DNA from 3 places in the Streptomyces sp. NPDC002884 genome. Region 2 is predicted to be linked to each of the others. Evidence: riboswitches for the same ligand, from Rfam matches in the RefSeq annotation. Region 2 holds a riboswitch; each other region holds the start of a gene.
The links. A riboswitch is a leader RNA that binds a small molecule or an ion and turns the genes downstream of it on or off. The one in region 2 is predicted to bind S-adenosylmethionine.
Positions count from the first base shown of each region.

Region 1 (3,266 bases), on a different contig from region 2:
GGCGCCGGGCGGCCCGCCGCCCGGGCCGCGGCGGTGACGGCCGGGACGATGTGCTCGGCCAGGGCGCGCGGGCCGGCCAGCAACGGCAGGATGCCGTCGGCGAGTTCACCGGAGGCGCGCAGGGCCTGCGGTGCCATGGCCGCGACCAGGAGCGGCACCGGCGGTTCGGCGCCCGGCACCGTCGCCGGCAGCGGGGTGGTCGCGGTGAGCAACTCGCCGTGGAAGTCGGAGGCCCCCGTCTCGACCAACTGACGCAGAGCGGTGAGGAACTCGCGGAGCCGGGCTATCGGGCGCTCGTAGGGGATGCCGAAGCCCGTCTCGGTGAGGTGCTTGGTGCCGAGCGCGAGTCCGAGGTGGTAGCGGCCGCCGGTGGCGGCCTGGGCGGTCCGGGCCTGACTGGCGACGAGCAGCGGATGGCGGCCGAAGACGGGGATCGCGGCGGTGCCGACCTGCAGTCCCGGCACCTCGCGGCCGACGATCGCGGCCAGCGAGGGCGAGTCGTACCCGAAGGTCTGCCCGAACCACGCGGAGCGCAGTCCGGCCGCGTGGGCCTCCCGCGCGAGCCGCACAGTGGGGTCGATCCGGTTCTGGAGCGAAAGCGCTACACCGATGGTCATACACCCGCCAACTGCCCTGCTCGTGAAGGGAATTCCTCACCGCACATGACAAGCTCATGGCGGCCTCGTAACAGCACCCTGTGACCCTTGGACCTGCATGTCCGTGTGTCCCACCCGGCCAGGGAGAACCCTTGACGGCGAGAGAATCGCCGATCTACGGTGAGCGCGAGCTACGAGTTCCGGTGATCAAGCCCTGGCTGGCCGGACGGCAACCCTCGACGCGGCGGGGTGCCCCAGGTGAAGGCTCGGCGGATTTCCCAGTTCTGCAAGTGCGTTTCCCTCGGCCGGTGAGCCGACGACACTCCCAGGAGGACGGCATGGCAAGTGGCCTCGTGCTGTGCTCCCGACGTCATGTGGATCTGCTGCTGGTCTGCAGCTGTCTCTGTAGGAACTGACCGAGCCGTCGGCACGGAACCCGCCGGCGCACCTCCGCGTTCCTTCACCCTTCACTTCCACGCGACCACGCACGCCGTCCGGCAGGTCCTGCCCGGCGCGGCTCCCTCGCGTACCGACCCATGCGGAAGCAGAGACCAGACATGGCACAGCACAGCACGGCCAGACCGCTCCGGTCCGGCCTCGGCGCCCTTTCCCTCGGCACGGCGTTCCTGGTGGCCCTGACCGGCTGCACCAGCACCAAGGACGGCGGTGACACGGCCTCCGCCGAGGCGCTCACGATCGGCACGACGGACCAGGTGACCAGCCTCGACCCGGCGGGCGCCTGGGACGCGGGCTCCGGCACCATCGAGAGCGAGGTCTACTCCACCCTGCTCAGCGTGAAGAACGGCTCGACGGATGCCTCCCCGGACCTGGCCACCGGGATCGAGCTGACGGGACCCAAGGAGTACACGGTCACCCTCAAGAAGGGTCTGAAGTTCGCCAACGGGCACCAACTGACCTCGTCCGACGTCAAGTTCAGCTTCGACCGCACGCTGAAGATCGCCGATCAGAACGGCCCGTCCTCGCTCCTGTACAACCTCGCCTCGGTCGCCGCCCCGACCCCGGCCACCGTCGTCTTCACCCTCAAGTCGGCCGACGACACGCTCTTCCCCCAGGTGTTGTCCACGGCGGCCGGCTACGTCGTCGACGAGCAGCTCTTCCCGGCCGGCAAGATCCTCGACGACAAGGCGATCGTCGAGGGCAAGCCCTGGAGCGGACCGTACGGGGTCACGAGCTACGACAAGAACTCGCTGGTCTCCTTCACCGCCAACAGCGCCTACGAGGGCCAGCAGGGCGCCCCGAAGACGAAGAACGTCCAGCTCAAGTACTACACCGACGCCAGCAATCTGAAGCTCGACGTCCAGCAGGGCGGCATCGACGCCGTCTACCGCACGCTCACCACCGCCGACCTGGACGACCTGGCCAAGAAGAAGGACATCAAGGTCCACACCGGCTCCGGCAACGGCATCCGGTACATCGTCTTCGACTTCCAGACGCAGCCGTACGGCACCAAGACCAAGGACGCCGACCGGGCGAAGGCGCTGGCCGTTCGGCAGGCGGTCGCCGACTCCGTCGACCGGGCCCAACTCGCCCAGCAGGTCTACAAGAACAGCTACCAGCCGCTGTACAGCTCCGTGCCCGACGGCCTCACCGGAGCCACGCCCTCCTTCAAGTCGCTCTACGGGGACAAGAAGGGCGGCCCCGACAAGGCGGCAGCCGCGGCGAAGCTGAAGGCGGCGAAGGTGAGCACCCCGGTCACCCTCAACCTCCAGTACAACAGCGACCACTACGGCTCCTCCTCGGCCGACGAGTACGCGCTGATCAAGACCCAGCTGGAGGCCACCGGCCTGTTCAAGGTGAACCTGCAGTCGACCGAGTGGACCCAGTACGGCAAGGACCGCATCAAGCACCTGTACCCGCTCTACCAGCTCGGCTGGTACGCCGACTACCTCGACGCCGACAACTATCTCTCGCCCTTCTACTCGGCCAACAGCTGGGTCGCCAACGGCTACGACGACCCCGCCGTACGTGAGCTGATCCAGAAGGAGGAGACCGAGACAGACGCGACCGCGCGGGCGGAACTGCTCAAGCAGGCACAGGACAAGGCCGCCGCACAGGTGCCCCTGCTGCCGCTGGTCCAGGGCTCCACGGCGATCGTCACGCGTACCGACGTCAGCGGGGTGCCGGACGAGCTGACCAGCGCGTACACCTTCCGTTGGGCCGGGCTCTCGAAGAAGTGAGCGCCCTGACCCAGGACGCCCCCGGCGCCGTCACCACCCCGGTCGACGGCGCCGGCGGGTACGGACTCGCCCGCTATCTGGTGATCCGTTTCCTCCTCATCATCCCCACCGTGCTGATCCTGGTCAGCCTGGTCTTCTTCCTGACGCGCGCGACCGGCGACCCGATCAGCGCCGCCTTCGGCGACCGGCTCACCCCGGACCAGCTCCAGGCGAAGCTGCACCAGGCGGGCTACGACCGGCCGTTGCTCACCCAGTACCTGGAATACCTGAAGTCCCTCGCGACCGGCGACTTCGGACACACCGTCACCGACAACCAGCCGGTCACCCACGTGCTGGGCACCTATGGCGCAGCCACCCTCGAACTCGCCTCCTACGCCCTGCTCGTGGCCCTGCTCGTGGGCGTCCCGCTGGGCATGGTGGCGGCCTCCTACCGGGACCGCGCCCCCGACGCGGCCCTGCGGCTGTTCGCCGT
Region 1 is NZ_JBEOVB010000016.1:111,325-114,590, forward strand. Features, by position in the region: gene ABT070_RS28330 (TIGR03564 family F420-dependent LLM class oxidoreductase) at 1-617, opposite strand, end outside; SAM riboswitch class IV at 786-895, shown strand; gene ABT070_RS28335 (ABC transporter substrate-binding protein) at 1,154-2,794, shown strand; gene ABT070_RS28340 (ABC transporter permease) at 2,791-3,266, shown strand, end outside.
Region 1: it holds a riboswitch for S-adenosylmethionine, as region 2 does, so the genes downstream of both, ABT070_RS28335 (ABC transporter substrate-binding protein) here and ABT070_RS00810 (aminotransferase class V-fold PLP-dependent enzyme) in region 2, are expected to answer to the same signal.

Region 2 (3,266 bases):
GAGCGGCCACGGCCACCACTGATCGCTGAGGCGTCGCCACGCCACAGGAAAGGGCCCCGTCCGGTCTTCGGACGGGGTCCTTTGCCGTGCCCACAGGCTGGATAGGGTGGGGTGGCGCCTTGTCACGAGGCGCACGACGGCATACGACGCACACGACGACACACGCAGGAGCGGCTATGAGCGCTGTGACCCCCGCTGGAGGCGACACCGCGGCGGGCCGTTCCTGGCCCGAGGTGCTGAACGGTCTGCTGTACGGCCGTGACCAAGACGCCGACGCCACGTTCTGGGCGCTCGACCGGATCATGCGCGGCGAGGCGACCGACGCGCAGATCGCCGGGTTCGTGGTGGCGCTGCGGGCCAAGGGCGAGACCGTCGCGGAGATCAACGGGCTCGTCCGGGCGATGTACGAGCACGCCAATCTGATCGAGGTGCCCGGCCCGACCGTCGACATCGTCGGCACGGGCGGCGACGGCGCGAAGACGGTCAACATCTCCACGATGTCGGCGATCGTCGTGGCCGGCTCGGGTGCCACGGTCGTCAAGCACGGCAACCGGGCCGCGTCCTCCGCGTCCGGCGCCTCGGACGTCCTGGAGAAGCTCGGCGTCAATCTGGAGCTGACCCCGCGGCGGGTGGCCGAGGTGGCCCAGGAGGCCGGGATCACCTTCTGCTTCGCGGTCAAGTTCCACCCGGCGCTGCGTCATGTGGGCGCAGCGCGCGGTCAGTTGGGCATCCGCACGGTGTTCAACGTGCTCGGCCCGCTGACCAACCCCGCCAAGGTGCGGGCCCAGGCGGTCGGGGTCGCCGACCCGCGCATGGCGCCGGTCGTGGCGGGCGTCTTCGCCGAGCGCGGCAACTCGTCCCTGGTCTTCCGGGGCGACGACGGCCTCGACGAGCTGACCACGACGGCCACGTCCCGCGTGTGGGTCGTCCGCGACGGCAAGGTCACCGAGGAGTCCTTCGACCCGCGTGACGTCGGGCTGGAGCTGGTCCCGGTCGAGGCCCTGCGGGGCGGGGACCCGTCGTACAACGCGGAGGTCGCCCGCCGGCTCCTGGAGGGCGAGGCGGGCCCGGTGCGCGAGGCCGTGCTGCTGAACTCGGCGGCGGCGCTCGTGGCGCTGGAGCCGGGCACCGGGACGCTGGCGGAGCAGCTGCGGGCCGGGATGGACAGGGCGGCGGAGTCGATCGACTCGGGCGCCGCCAAGCGGGCCCTGGAGCGCTGGGTGGCCGCCAGCAACGCGTAGCGCCGTCCCCGACGACCGTCCCGCGATCCGGACACGGGTTGCGGGACGGCGATCACTTCACGTACTTTCCTGTGTCAGGTCATGAGTGACAGTCATGAGGCCCCGGCCGACTGTCCGGCAACCCTCCGTCCGTGGCGGGGTGCCCCGGGTGAAGACCAGGCCGTAGGCAGCGAGGTCTACGGCAAGCGCGGACCCCTCGCACTCTTCTGAGTGAGTACCGCCAGGGGTCCTGGTCGTCGAGGGAGCCTTCCGTGAGCAAGCGAATGCGATAGGGCGTAGAGCCCCGCCTCCGCGTACCCCTTTCACTTTCCTCCGTGCTCGAGCCGTATCCGCTCGCACGGCGGTTCCCCCTTGCCTCTCACGGGAGTTCGCCATGTCTGTCCCCACCGCTGCCGCCGCCCGTACCGTTTGTGCACAGCTGCCCGTTCTCGGCCGGGATGTGACGGTCCCGCTCGTGACGGGCGGCGAGGTCAGCTACGCGGCGCTCGACTACGCGGCCAGCGCCCCCGCCCTCCAGCGGGTCTGGGACGACGTGGCGGCCTACGCCCCGTACTACGGCAGCGTCCACCGGGGCGCCGGCTACCTCTCGCAGCTGTCCACGGACCTCTTCGAGAACGCCCGCAGGACGGTGGCCGAGTTCCTGGACTGCCGTCCCGACGACCAGCTGGTCTTCACCCGCTCGACGACGGACTCCCTCAACCTGCTGGCGCGCGCCCTGCCCGCCGGCTGCCAGGTCTTCGTCTTCGAGACCGAGCACCACGCCTCGCTGCTGCCGTGGAAGGACGCCCGGGTCACCTACCTCAACGCCCCGCGCACCCCGCGCCAGGCCGTCGAGACGCTGGAGCGGGCCCTCGCCGGGCGTGACCCCTACGGTCCTGCCCTGGTCTGCGTCACCGGCGCCTCGAACGTCACCGGCGAGCTGTGGCCGGTACGCGAACTGGCGGCCGCCGCGCACGCGCACGGCGCCCGGATCGTCCTGGACGCGGCCCAGCTGGCCCCGCACCACCCGGTCTCCGTCCAGGAGCTCGACGTCGACTGGGTGGCCTTCTCCGGGCACAAGCTGTACGCGCCCTTCGGCGCCGGTGTGCTGGCCGGCCGCGCCGACTGGCTGGTGGCGGCCGACCCGTACCTCGCGGGCGGCGGCGCCAGCCGCAAGGTCACGCGGCGCGAGGACGGGGGAGTGGACGTGGAGTGGCACGAGAACGCCGCCCGCCACGAGGCCGGCTCCCCGAACGTGATCGGCGCCTACTCCATCGCCTCGGCGTGCAAGGCCCTCACCGAGGCGGGCTTCGACAGCCTGGTCGCCCGGGAGGAGTACCTGATCGCGAAGGTGCGGGACGGTCTGGCCGAGGTCCCGCAGGTGAAGGTGCTCTCCCTGTTCGGCGACGACGCCCCGCGGGTCGGAGTGATCTCCTTCGTCGTCGAGGGCTGGAACAGCTCCCACTTCGCCGCCGCCCTCTCCGCCGAGTACGGCATCGGGGTCCGCGACGGCCTCTTCTGCGCCCACCCGCTGGTCCGCACCCTGCTGGGCAGCGACCCCCAGACCCAGGGCGAGTGCGGCGCCCCGGAGGCGGCTCCCGGAGAGAAGTCCCTCAACGCGATCCGGGTGAGCTTCGGCGCGGGAACCCCGGACGAGCACGTGGAGCGCTTCGTGAACGCGGTGCGCGAGCTGGTCAGCGAGGGCGCGCAGTGGCAGTACCGGACGGAGGACGGCCGCTGCGTGCCCGCGGTCTGAGCGACGGTCCCGCCGGAGGCGGTGGTCAGGCGGTCAGGAGTCCAGCCCGATCGCGAACGCCGCCTCCAGGTCGTGCTGCGAGTAGGTACGGAAGGCGACGTGCGTGTCCGTGCCCTCCACCCCGGGGATCTTGCTGATGCTGCCCGGGATGACCTCCGCCAGGTCCTCGTGCTCCTTCACCCGCACCATGGCGATCAGGTCGTACGTCCCGGTGACGGAGAAGACCTCGCTGACGGAGTCCAGCGAAGCGATCCGCTCCGCGATCTCGGGAATCCGGTCCACGCTGGTCT
Region 2 is NZ_JBEOVB010000001.1:174,826-178,091, reverse strand. Features, by position in the region: gene qcrB (cytochrome bc1 complex cytochrome b subunit) at 1-22, shown strand, start outside; gene trpD (anthranilate phosphoribosyltransferase) at 177-1,241, shown strand; SAM riboswitch class IV at 1,319-1,435, shown strand; gene ABT070_RS00810 (aminotransferase class V-fold PLP-dependent enzyme) at 1,615-2,976, shown strand; gene ABT070_RS00805 (Lrp/AsnC family transcriptional regulator) at 3,010-3,266, opposite strand, start outside.

Region 3 (3,266 bases), on a different contig from region 2:
CGCTGGGTCAGGATGGCCCGTTCGCTCAGTTCGCGCAGCCGGTCGCCGTTGCGGCGGACGCCGATCAGCTCGCCGTTGACGCTGACGTAGCCGATCTCGGGCTTCTCCAGGTGGTTGACGACCCGCAGCAGGGTGGACTTGCCGGAGCCGGACGGGCCGAGGATCACGGTGACCTCGCCGGGCCGCACGGTGAGGCTCACGCCGTCCAGGACCCGGTGGGCGCCGTACCACTTGTGCACGTCGTGCACCTCGACGGCGGCGGGCACGATCCCGGCGGTGTCGGCGCTCTGCACGGTGTCGGTGGTCATACGGCGGCCTCCCGGCGGATGCGGCCCCGCAGGTCGGTGAGACCGGTCCGCAGTTTCTGCAACGGCGTCGGCGGCAGGGAGCGCGTGGCGCCCCGGGCGTAGTACCGCTCGACGTAGAACTGGACGACGGAGACGAGGCTGGTCAGGATCAGGTACCAGACGGTGACGACCAGCAGCAGCGGCACGATGTCGCCGGGGTAGGTGGCCCCCATGGTCTGCGCGGTGCCGAACAGGTCGAGCAGCGACACGTAGAAGACCAGCGAGGTGGACTTGACCAGGCCGATCAGCTGGTTGACGTAGTTCGGCGTGATCGACCGCAGCGCCTGCGGGAAGACGATCTTCCAGAACTGGTAGCGCTTGGGCAGGCCGAGCGCGGCGGCCGCCTCGTGCTGGCCCTGGTCGACGGAGAGGATGCCGCCGCGGACCACTTCGGCGGCGTAGGCCGCCTCGTTGAGGCTGAGGCCGATGACGGCGATCACCATGTCGGTGGCCAGCCGGGACTCGTCGAAGCGGAAGAACGCCGGACCGAAGGGAACCCCCACGCTCAGGGTCTGGTACAGGGCGCTGAAGTTGTAGAGGAAGAGCAGCACCACGATCAGCGGGATGGAGCGCAGCGCCCATACGTAGGTCCAGCTGACCGCGCGCAGCACCGGGCTCTTCGAGAGCCGGGCGAGGGCGAGCAGGATGCCGCCGAGGAGGCCCAGGACCGCGCTGTAGGCGGCCACTTCCAGGGTGATCAGCAGTCCGTCGAGGATCACCGGCCGCAGGAACCAGTAGCCGAAGCGGTCCCACTGGTAGAAGGGGTTGGAGATCAGTCCGTGCGTGAACTGCGCCACCAGGACCAGGACCACGGCGGTGGCGATCCAGCGGCCGGGCCTGCGCAGCGGCTGGACGCGCTGGGCGGTCAGTTTCTCGGACGGGACGTCGATGGCGGGCGCGGCCTCGGCGAGGGTCACGGCGCCTGGGGGTTCACTCATGAGGGGCTCCGGCGGGAGTCGGACACCCCGGGTCACGGCGGACGTGCGTGGCCGGACGCGTCCCGGCGGGGCGGTGGGGACCGCTCCGGGGGCGCGAACAGGGCATGGCGCACGGATGCGTACAGGAGACCGGGGTGGGGCGGACAACGGCACACCGCTCGGGCGGTGTTCGTCAGGAACGCGGCGGCGGGGCTGCGGTGCGAGGGGTTCGTTCAGCCCCGACAGCGGGCACGGCCCGGTGCGGTACACAGTGCGCTGTTCACGCGCAGGAGGTCGACGGCGCGGTTGGCGACGAGGATGTCGAGGTACGGCCGTACGCAGCCCCGGGGGCGACGCGGCGCCGTCCGATGAGCTGCGTACATGTCCGTCACCATCACTGTTCCGGCCCCTGAGGGGCCATCGCGCTTACCGATACGTCATTACCGAAACGTCGGTCCGGTCGTCACCTGGGGCACCCCACCGCGGAGCGAGGGTTGCCGGTCAGCTAGCCAGGGCTTGTCGCTGACGCTCATGACCGTTCTGGGCCGTAAGTAAGACAGTTGCCCGAACGAATGTCAACGGCGGTCCGGTGGATGGACCGGGTCAGGGCCGGTTGACCTGCGGTCGGACCGCCGAACCGTCCGCCGCGTGGGTCTCCCAGTCCAGGATCTGGACGGCGGCGCCGGCGGCCTCCAGGCCCTGGCAACGGGCGTGGTGACGGCGGGCGATGGCGTCCAGGTCGAGATGGGCGCCGAAGGCCGGGTGAGCGGCCAGCCGGCGGGCGTAGGCCCACAGGGCGGGGTGGTCGGCGATGCGGTGCACGGCGGCCGCGTCGAGGTGGTAGCGGTGCACGGTGTCGAGTTGGACCAGGGCGACCCACAACTCGACGTCGGCGGCGGTGATCTGATCGCTGATCAGGTACTCGTGGGCGCCGAGCCCGCGCTCCAGCACCCCGAGCGTGGTGAGCAGCGTGTCGAGGGCGGCGGTGCGCTCCGCCTCCTCGGTGTCGGCCGCCCCGGCGCGCTGGGCCGCCTCCTCAATGCCCTGGGCGCACATCCGCTCGACGGCCTCGATCTGCGACTCCGCGCCGCACGGGTACAGGGTGGGCCGGCCGCCGCCGAACCGCCGGGCCAGGTCGCGGGCGATGTCGGGGCCGTGGCTGCTGACGATGCGCCCCGACCAGTCGTCGCTGAGCACCGGCGCGAGGGCGGGTCCGGTGTACCGGTGCGCGCTGGCGTCGTACAGCGGACGCAGCGCCGAGTGGCCTCCGTCGGGGCAGTCGGGGACGGCGGGCAGGAAGGTGACGGGGCAGGCCTTGTCCAGGCCGAGGAGGCTGTGGGTGACGGCGATGCGCAGACAGTCGGGGTCGGCCGCCGCCAGGTGGAGGCGGTAGCGGCGCGGCACCGCGTAGTGGCCGCTGCGCGCGTCCCGGCCGATCCGGCCCCGGAAGGCGGCGGTGGGCCGGGCGGACAGGTGGGCGGCCAGTGGTGTGACGGACATGACTCTCCCCGGGGGCGGGACGCACGAGGGACGTGCGCGCGGCGGATGCGACGTCGAAGAGGGAGGTGCGGACCTCGTCCGCTCGTGCCGGGTGCGGCCGCGTCCAGGGGACACCGCCGGTGCGGTTCGGCGCGGGGACGGGCCCGGCTCAGTCCTGGAACCTGATGGCGCTGCAGACGCGCTTCAGGTCGATGTGACGGCGGGAGGTGAGAAGGGGCGACGACCCCGCCGTGCGGCTCGCGCGGCCGGTGATCGGCTCCTGTCGCCCCATTGTTTCCCTACCCGTTCACTAGGATTCCCGGATCGAGTGTCGATCCGCCCCGGGCCTCCGTCAAGAGGGCGTCCACCAGGTGAGTACCGGTCGGGTGCGGGACGGGTACCGGGGCGGTACCCGGGCTGCCGGGAAGGGAGCCCCGGGAGCCGGGTGTCCCCCTCACCGCCCCATGGCGTCCAGGGCCGCGCGGGCGGCGTCCCGGACCGCATCCCGCCCGGCCGGGCCGGC
Region 3 is NZ_JBEOVB010000003.1:539,412-542,677, forward strand. Features, by position in the region: gene ABT070_RS09760 (amino acid ABC transporter ATP-binding protein) at 1-308, opposite strand, end outside; gene ABT070_RS09765 (amino acid ABC transporter permease) at 305-1,285, opposite strand; SAM riboswitch class IV at 1,682-1,801, opposite strand; gene ABT070_RS09770 (glutathione S-transferase C-terminal domain-containing protein) at 1,868-2,764, opposite strand; gene ABT070_RS09775 (NAD(P)-dependent oxidoreductase) at 3,198-3,266, opposite strand, start outside.
Region 3: it holds a riboswitch for S-adenosylmethionine, as region 2 does, so the genes downstream of both, ABT070_RS09765 (amino acid ABC transporter permease) here and ABT070_RS00810 (aminotransferase class V-fold PLP-dependent enzyme) in region 2, are expected to answer to the same signal.